One region of the Bacillus altitudinis genome, then DNA from elsewhere that is predicted to be linked to it. Evidence: a T-box and tRNA genes for the amino acid it is inferred to sense, from the RefSeq annotation. Region 1 holds a T-box; the other holds one or more tRNA genes.
What was found. A T-box is a leader RNA that pairs with one kind of tRNA and senses whether it is charged. The one in region 1 lies ahead of tyrS (tyrosine--tRNA ligase), so its partner is inferred to be a tRNA-Tyr.

Region 1 (4,403 bases):
TCATCAGAAGTTTTTTAAAAATTGAGAAAAAAAGTCATCTATACTATAATGGTCATTGTAAACGTATGCAAAGGGGGACTGTTTGATGAAAGTGGAAACGCTACCATCAGTAAAAGGGGACTATCATTTAAATGATTATGAGCAAGCATACAAAGAATTTTCATGGGAGGAAGCGAGAAAAAATTTCTCTTGGTATGAAACAGGAAAAGTAAATGCAGCTTATGAAGCGATTGACAGACATGCGGACTCGTTTCGTAAAAACAAGGTGGCGCTTCACTACAAAGATTCACAGCGGGATGAAAAGTATACGTTCAGGGATATGAAAATCAAGACAAACAAAGCAGGAAATCTATTAAGAGAACAGGCACATGTGCAAAAAGGGGATCGCGTGTTTATCTTTATGCCAAGATCACCTGAGCTCTATTTTCTACTGCTTGGTGCTGTCAAAATTGGTGCGATCGTCGGTCCGTTATTTGAGGCATTTATGGAAGGTGCCGTCAAAGATCGTTTAGAAAATAGTGAGGCAAAAGTGATTGTGACAACGCCTGATCTGCTTGAGCGGATTCCGTTTGCAGAACTTCCAAAGCTTGAATCCGTCATCATTGTCGGTGGTGAAAAAGAGGATGCAGGTAGTGTGCGGACGATTCACTTTGAAGAAGCATTTGAGCAGGCAGCGAAGGAGCTTGAAATCGAGTGGATGGATGAAAAAGATGGATACCTGCTTCATTACACGTCAGGGTCCACTGGTACGCCAAAAGGTGTGCTCCATGTTCATGGTGCAATGGTGCAGCAAGGCCAGACGGGTAAATGGGTACTTGATTTGAAAGAAGAAGATGTCTACTGGTGTACAGCTGATCCAGGCTGGGTAACAGGGACGGTGTACGGTATTTTTTCTCCGTGGTTGAATGGAGCGACGAATGTCATTTTAGGCGGCCGGTTCAACCCTGATACATGGTACGAAACGATTGAATCGCTAGGTGTGACTGTTTGGTACAGTGCACCGACAGCCTTCAGAATGCTGATGGGAGCAGGAGACGATCTCATTCAAAAATATGATCTCAGCTCACTCCGTCATGTGTTAAGTGTAGGAGAGCCACTTAATCCAGAAGTGATCCGCTGGGGAGACGCTGTATTCGGTAAACGAATTCATGATACTTGGTGGATGACAGAAACAGGTGCACAGCTGATTTGTAACTATCCATGCATGGATATCAAACCAGGTTCGATGGGGAAACCAATTCCAGGCGTTGAAGCTGCGATTGTGGATAATGCCGGAAATGAACTTCCGCCATACCGGATGGGGAACCTTGCCATCAAAAAGGGCTGGCCGTCTATGATGCATACGATCTGGAACAATCCTGAAAAATATGAATCTTACTTTATGCCGGGAGATTGGTATGTTTCAGGAGATTCTGCTTATATGGATGAAGACGGATACTTCTGGTTCCAGGGACGTGTCGACGATGTCATCATGACGTCAGGAGAGCGGGTCGGTCCATTTGAGGTAGAAAGTAAACTGGTGGAACATCCGGCCATTGCAGAGGCTGGTGTCATCGGAAAACCAGATCCTGTGCGCGGTGAAATTATTAAAGCATTTATAGCGCTTAGAAGCGGATACGAACCGTCTGATGACCTGAAAGAAGAAATTCGTACGTTTGTGAAAAAAGGACTTGCTGCACATGCAGCACCGAGAGAAATTGAGTTTAAAGACAAACTGCCAAAAACACGCAGCGGTAAAATTATGAGACGTGTGCTAAAAGCGTGGGAACTGAATTTACCTGCTGGCGATCTCTCGACAATGGAAGATTAATCACTTCCGTCAGTTGACTTGATATCAAAAGTATGTTAAAAATGACTTTAGTTGAATATGAAAAGGTTTTGACTGAGATTCAGTAGAATCATCTTTCCCTGTCCAAGAGAGCTGACGGCTGGTGCGAGTCAGTACACAGAGATATTCGAATTACCCTCACGAACCGCTTTTACGAAAAGGAGCATATGCTATCTGATTAGTGAAAGAACGGATCTGTCCGTTATCAGTGTAAGTGAAAAGACGTGTTGTTTTGTCTTTTAAGCAGGGTGGTACCGCGATATATATCGTCCCTTCGTTCATTCGAAGGGGCGTTTTTTATGTTGAATTGTAAAAAAAGGAGATTTGGATATGAGTCAATTGATGGAAGATTTATCGTTCAGAGGATTAATTCAGCAGCAAACAGATGAAGAAGGTTTAACAAAATTATTAGCAGAAGAAAAAATCAAGCTATACTCCGGCTTTGATCCAACAGCTGACAGCTTGCACATTGGTCACTTACTCCCAATTTTAACATTGCGCAGATTCCAAGAAGCAGGTCATCATCCGATTGCACTTGTTGGCGGCGCAACTGGACTGATTGGTGACCCAAGTTTCAAAAAAGCAGAACGTTCACTAAACCCAGCAGAAATCGTCGAACAGTGGTCAGAGAAAATCAAAGGCCAGCTCTCTCAATTCCTTGATTTTGAAGCAGGTGACAACCCAGCTGTTATCGTCAATAACTATGACTGGATCAGTCAAATGAATGTCATCACGTTCCTTCGTGATATTGGAAAGAACTTCGGTGTCAACTTCATGCTCGCAAAAGATATCGTCAGCTCCCGTATTGAAACAGGGATTTCGTACACAGAATTCAGCTACGTGATTCTGCAATCGTTAGACTTCTTGAACCTTTATAGAAATGAAAACTGTAAGCTGCAAATCGGCGGAAGTGACCAGTGGGGAAATATCACATCTGGACTTGAGTTGATCCGTAAGTCTGAAGCAGAAGGCGCAAAAGCATTCGGTCTCACCATGCCGCTTGTGACAAAAGCAGACGGCACGAAGTTTGGGAAAACAGAAGGCGGTGCCATCTGGTTAGATAAAGAAAAAACATCACCATATGAATTCTACCAATTCTGGATTAACACAGATGACCGTGATGTCGTGAAATACTTAAAATACTTTACGTTCTTATCAAAAGAAGAGATCGCATCGTACGAAGAAAAAGTGCAAACAGCCCCTGAAAAACGTGAAGCACAGCGCCGTTTGGCAGAAGAAGTCACAACACTTGTGCATGGCCGTGAATCACTAGAACAGGCTGTCAACATCTCAAATGCGCTATTTAAAGGCGAGATCAAATCTCTTACAGCAGAAGAAGTGAAAGTAGGCTTTAAAGATGTGCCATCAATGGAGAAAGACAGTGGAGAAGAATTAACACTTGTTGATGTTCTTGTCGAATCAAAACTGTCTCCATCAAAACGTCAAGCACGTGAAGATATCACAAACGGTGCCGTCTACATCAACGGAGAGAGACAAACCGACAAAGACTATGTCCTTTCAGCTGAAGACCGAATTGAAAACCAATTTACAGTCTTAAGAAGAGGGAAAAAGAAATACTTCCTTGTAACGTATAAATAAATCCTTATGAAACAGTAAGTATCATGAAAAGCACCTCAAATGTTCATATACATTGAGGTGCTTTTCTTTTTTATTCAGAAGTAGGAATTAAGCTTTTACAGAGCGGTTTTCTCTCATTTGTCTGTTTCTTATTCAAGAAGTGAATCTTCGTTTGTATAAGCATGTTCTACCTTACAAATTCGGGTTGTATAGGATTCATACCAATCTTTTTTTCCTTTTTTTTGAACACGCTGATGTGCTGTATGTGCTTTCCATTCTTTGATGGCTGCTAATGAATCCCAGTAAGAGACAGTGATTCCAACACCATGTTCATCTCGTGCACTTTCTATTCCAAGAAACCCGTCTAGTTCTTTCGCTAATTGTTCCATTTTTTGAGCAGCAGCAGCGTATTCTTTCTGCTCAACATTCGTTCGTTTTGATGTGAAAATCACTGCATAGTAAGGTGGTGCAGGTGTTTGAGTAAATAGCATCTAGTAGAACCTCCTTTTGTCTATTCACATTATATATGAAAGATAGAGTGGCTCGTAGTCTTTTTGTTTTAGTTTCAAAAAGACCATGGTGCTTTTTCATTAGGTATTGTGCTGTAAAATCATCTCATAAAACATTACCTTGTTCACTTTTCTGACATATTTTTCTTGTATAAAATAGAGTCGAATAAGATGAATAAGGGGGAATGAAAGTGATTCGATTTAAGAAAAAGAGTTTGCAAATTCTTGTTGCCCTTGCCTTAGTGCTAGGTTCAATGGCCTTCATCCAGCCGAAAGAAGTCAAAGCGGCTGCGCATAATCCGGTTGTGATGGTGCATGGTATGGGCGGTGCGTCTTATAACTTTGCTTCGATCAAACGATACTTAGTATCACAGGGCTGGGATCAAAACCAACTTTTTGCAATCGATTTCATAGACAAAACAGGCAATAACCTGAACAATGGCCCGAGGCTCTCTAGATTCGTGAAAGATGTACTAGCCAAAACGGGC
Region 2 (4,403 bases), 1.7 Mb from region 1:
CACCATAAGCTTCAAAAAACAGTTTGACTCTATACTTTATATGGGCTGCATGCTCTGATGTATGATAATTTACGACCTCCCCTGTTTCAGTACGAAAAAACCTACTGAGAGGGACACATGTATAGAGAGTATATGCAATATCCCAAAGCCTTGGACCAGGGGCAGCTACATCAAAATCAATGATTCCCACTGGCTTTTTATTTTTGAAAATAATATTGTACATCGCAAAATCATTATGGCACACAACCTCTATGTTGTTAGGCGTATTGTCCATTCGTTCCCAATCGTCTGAAATGGGAAAATCACAAACAGCATCATGGTACAGTCTAAGCATTTTCGCTATTTCTTTTAAAGCATTGTGAGAGTACATGTATTCTTTTAAGGGATCATGACCGGCCTCACCTTCAATGAAGGACAAGATCTCTCTACCTTTTTCATCAACCCCCAAAAACGTTGGAGCATAGGAGAAATTCTTTTTTTCTAAATGCTTTAGCAGCTTTTGTATATTCATATTGTCTGACTTTACCTCTCTGCGAACCGTATCTCCTGAACGATATACGTTGGAGACATTTCCACCTGTCAATAACTCTTCATGATCATTTTGTTTTTTCATAAATTCTCCCCCAAACTGGGTCACAATGATGATGCAAGCTAAAGATGTGTATGTACCCACAAATATTCATTTAGTTACACAAAGGTAATTCACTGTTTTATGTGAATGTGCCAATCCATTCTGTTTCCTTATATGGTTAAATGTATCGTACCAAATGTTGCAAATCATCTAAAGTTTATTCTGTTAAAAGTAGTACATGCTCATTCTGTTCTAATAGGATTCTATTTTCATCTAAATAACTCATTTAAACCACAAAATAACGTTTCACCACGAGGGTGAAACGTTGGGTTCACGGTAAAAACCAAACTTTTAATAGATACCGGTGGCCGGAGTCGAACCGACACTCCGTGATAAATGATTCCAAAAAGGCAAGGTATACCCTCTTAAAGTAAAGCACCTGTTAATGAAATAAGAATTAAAGTTCTTCTTGATATATTGCTAATTTTATCGGCTTTAAAGTCAAAGGAATTTTAAACTCATGAATACTTTCAATATGATGAAAAAAATGATCTATATCGTCATAATCCATTGACCATTCTTCTACTACCTTTAACTTTTTTAACTCGCTTGTTGGTTTAAATAAAAATTCACAGTGCAGTTGTTCCATGTGAGAATAATCATCTTCTTCATAAATTGTAAACTGACGTACAAAATCAAGATGAAATAGTTCCTCTCCTGTAAAATCATAGACACCACACTGAAATAAAATTTCTTTATCTTCTTCGCCCTCAACGGTCTCCTTTGAAAAAGCCTTAAATGTTTCCCAAACCTTATTTATCTCATCGGTATCTTCACCGATGCTATCTTTAAGATAACTTTCAGCATTTTTAACCGTAATCATTACAACACCTCCTATGTACAATTGATCCAATCCATCTTCAATTGTCCTGCCCCTTTAGTTTAATCATAAGGTAACCATCAATAAAGTAAAAGTTAATCTCCTTTGAACACAATTTGAAGTAATTTTTTCGTGTGAAAAATCAGGTAAACAACAAATAAAAAAAGCCCTCCTACAATTTGTAGAAAGACGTTTTAAACGTTAATATTCTTTAATTCTTCTGTAATTGATGATAATAAAGAATATCTAAAACTAGATACCGGTGGCCGGGGTCGAACCGGCACTCCGTGAGGAACACGATTTTGAGTCGTGCGCGTCTGCCAATTCCGCCACACCGGCATGATCATTAAAGAGCGCAACTTATAATAAATAAAAAATGGTGCCGAGGGCCGGACTTGAACCGGCACGGTAGTCACCTACCGCAGGATTTTAAGTCCTGTGTGTCTGCCAATTCCACCACCCCGGCAGTCTTTTCAAAAAAGGCGACACCCGGATTTGAACCGGGGATAAAGGTTTTGCAGACCTCTGCCTTACCACTTGGCTATGCCGCCATAATTGGAGCGGAAGACGGGATTCGAACCCGCGACCCCCACCTTGGCAAGGTGGTGTTCTACCACTGAACTACTTCCGCATATCAACTGGGCTAGCTGGATTCGAACCAACGCATGACGGAGTCAAAGTCCGTTGCCTTACCGCTTGGCTATAGCCCAATAATAAAATGGGGCGATTGATGGGAATCGAACCCACGAGTGCCAGAGCCACAATCTGGTGCGTTAACCACTTCGCCACAACCGCCATAAATGTTATGAATCATATAATTGGCAGGGGCAGTAGGAATCGAACCCACACCGGAGGTTTTGGAGACCTCTGTTCTACCGTTAAACTATGCCCCTATGAAAATAAAAATGGTGGAGGGGGGCGGATTCGAACCGCCGAACCCGGAGGGAGCGGATTTACAGTCCGCCGCGTTTAGCCACTTCGCTACCCCTCCACATTTGAAAAACAGTGCCGGCAAGAGGACTTGAACCCCCAACCTACTGATTACAAGTCAGTTGCTCTACCAATTGAGCTACACCGGCAAATAGTGGTGGCTCGGGACGGAATCGAACCGCCGACACACGGATTTTCAGTCCGTTGCTCTACCAACTGAGCTACCGAGCCAAGTATTCTTTTTAAAAAATGGCGGTCCGGACGGGACTCGAACCCGCGACCTCCTGCGTGACAGGCAGGCATTCTAACCAACTGAACTACCGGACCAATAAAGAGAAATTTGGTTGCGGGGGCAGGATTTGAACCTGCGACCTTCGGGTTATGAGCCCGACGAGCTACCGAACTGCTCCACCCCGCGACGATATAAAAGATATGGTGGAGGATGACGGGCTCGAACCGCCGACCCTCTGCTTGTAAGGCAGATGCTCTCCCAGCTGAGCTAATCCTCCGAATAAAATGCTGGCATGTATTTCTATAAAAATGGTGACCCGTACGGGATTCGAACCCGTGTTACCGCCGTGAAAGGGCGGTGTCTTAACCGCTTGACCAACGGGCCCTTTATTATGTAAATTGTGGCGGAGAGCAAGGGATTCGAACCCTTGAGACGGGGTTACCGCCTACACGATTTCCAATCGTGCTCCTTCGGCCACTCGGACAGCTCTCCAAATTGGCTCCGCAGGTAGGATTCGAACCTACGACCGATCGGTTAACAGCCGATAGCTCTACCACTGAGCTACTGCGGAATGAAGAAAGCCTGGCGATGTCCTACTCTCACAGGGGGAAACCCCCAACTACCATCGGCGCTGAAGAGCTTAACTTCCGTGTTCGGTATGGGAACGGGTGTGACCTCTTCGCCATCATCACCAGACAATTTAGTGACAAAAGATATTATACTATGTATTACAAATAAATCAAGAGATATTTCAAAAAATGTTCTCTCAAAACTAGATAACAATGTTCATGCTTCACATTAGAATATAGGTTAAGTCCTCGATCTATTAGTATCTGTCAGCTCCACGTGTCACCACGCTTCCACCTCAGACCTATCAACCTGATCATCTTTCAGGGATCTTACTTCCTTGCGGAATGGGAAATCTCATCTTGAGGGGGGCTTCATGCTTAGATGCTTTCAGCACTTATCCCGTCCGCACATAGCTACCCAGCGATGCCCTTGGCAGAACAACTGGTACACCAGCGGTGCGTCCATCCCGGTCCTCTCGTACTAAGGACAGCTCCTCTCAAATTTCCTGCGCCCGCGACGGATAGGGACCGAACTGTCTCACGACGTTCTGAACCCAGCTCGCGTACCGCTTTAATGGGCGAACAGCCCAACCCTTGGGACCGACTACAGCCCCAGGATGCGATGAGCCGACATCGAGGTGCCAAACCTCCCCGTCGATGTGGACTCTTGGGGGAGATAAGCCTGTTATCCCCGGGGTAGCTTTTATCCGTTGAGCGATGGCCCTTCCATGCGGAACCACCGGATCACTAAGCCCGACTTTCGTCCCTGCTCGACTTGTAGGTCTCGCAGTCAAGCTCCCTTGTGCCTTTACACTCTGCGAATGATTTCCAACCATTCTGAGGGAACCTTTGGGCGCCTCCGTTACATTTTAGGAGGCGACCGCCCCAGTCAAACTGCCCACCTGACACTGTCTCCCTGCCCGATAAGGGCAGCGGGTTAGAAGGTCAATACAGCCAGGGTAGTATCCCACCGATGCCTCCACCGAAGCTAGCGCTCCGGTTTCCAAGGCTCCTACCTATCCTGTACAAGCTGTACCAACATTCAATATCAGGCTGCAGTAAAGCTCCACGGGGTCTTTCCGTCCTGTCGCGGGTAACCTGCATCTTCACAGGTACTATAATTTCACCGAGTCTCTCGTTGAGACAGTGCCCAGATCGTTGCGCCTTTCGTGCGGGTCGGAACTTACCCGACAAGGAATTTCGCTACCTTAGGACCGTTAT

Region 2: it has a tRNA-Tyr gene. The T-box ahead of tyrS (tyrosine--tRNA ligase) is inferred to sense a tRNA for this amino acid. The anticodon was not compared.

The regions. Positions count from the first base shown of each region.
Region 1 covers NZ_CP009108.1:3,562,913-3,567,315, reverse strand. The annotation lists gene acsA (acetate--CoA ligase) at 86-1,810, shown strand; T-box leader at 1,870-2,105, shown strand; gene tyrS (tyrosine--tRNA ligase) at 2,159-3,427, shown strand; gene ID12_RS17970 (antibiotic biosynthesis monooxygenase family protein) at 3,556-3,897, opposite strand; gene ID12_RS17965 (esterase/lipase family protein) at 4,170-4,403, shown strand, end outside.
Region 2 covers NZ_CP009108.1:1,818,785-1,823,187, reverse strand. The annotation lists gene ID12_RS09170 (phosphotransferase) at 1-613, opposite strand, end outside; gene ID12_RS09165 (hypothetical protein) at 1,029-1,454, opposite strand; tRNA gene ID12_RS09160 (tRNA-Leu) at 1,709-1,790, opposite strand; tRNA gene ID12_RS09155 (tRNA-Leu) at 1,829-1,917, opposite strand; tRNA gene ID12_RS09150 (tRNA-Cys) at 1,932-2,002, opposite strand; tRNA gene ID12_RS09145 (tRNA-Gly) at 2,008-2,082, opposite strand; tRNA gene ID12_RS09140 (tRNA-Gln) at 2,090-2,161, opposite strand; tRNA gene ID12_RS09135 (tRNA-His) at 2,171-2,246, opposite strand; tRNA gene ID12_RS09130 (tRNA-Trp) at 2,271-2,344, opposite strand; tRNA gene ID12_RS09125 (tRNA-Tyr) at 2,358-2,442, opposite strand; tRNA gene ID12_RS09120 (tRNA-Thr) at 2,458-2,530, opposite strand; tRNA gene ID12_RS09115 (tRNA-Phe) at 2,537-2,612, opposite strand; tRNA gene ID12_RS09110 (tRNA-Asp) at 2,632-2,708, opposite strand; tRNA gene ID12_RS09105 (tRNA-Met) at 2,723-2,799, opposite strand; tRNA gene ID12_RS09100 (tRNA-Val) at 2,815-2,890, opposite strand; tRNA gene ID12_RS09095 (tRNA-Glu) at 2,923-2,997, opposite strand; tRNA gene ID12_RS09090 (tRNA-Ser) at 3,015-3,105, opposite strand; tRNA gene ID12_RS09085 (tRNA-Asn) at 3,110-3,184, opposite strand; rRNA gene rrf (5S ribosomal RNA) at 3,194-3,309, opposite strand; rRNA gene ID12_RS09075 (23S ribosomal RNA) at 3,420-4,403, opposite strand, start outside.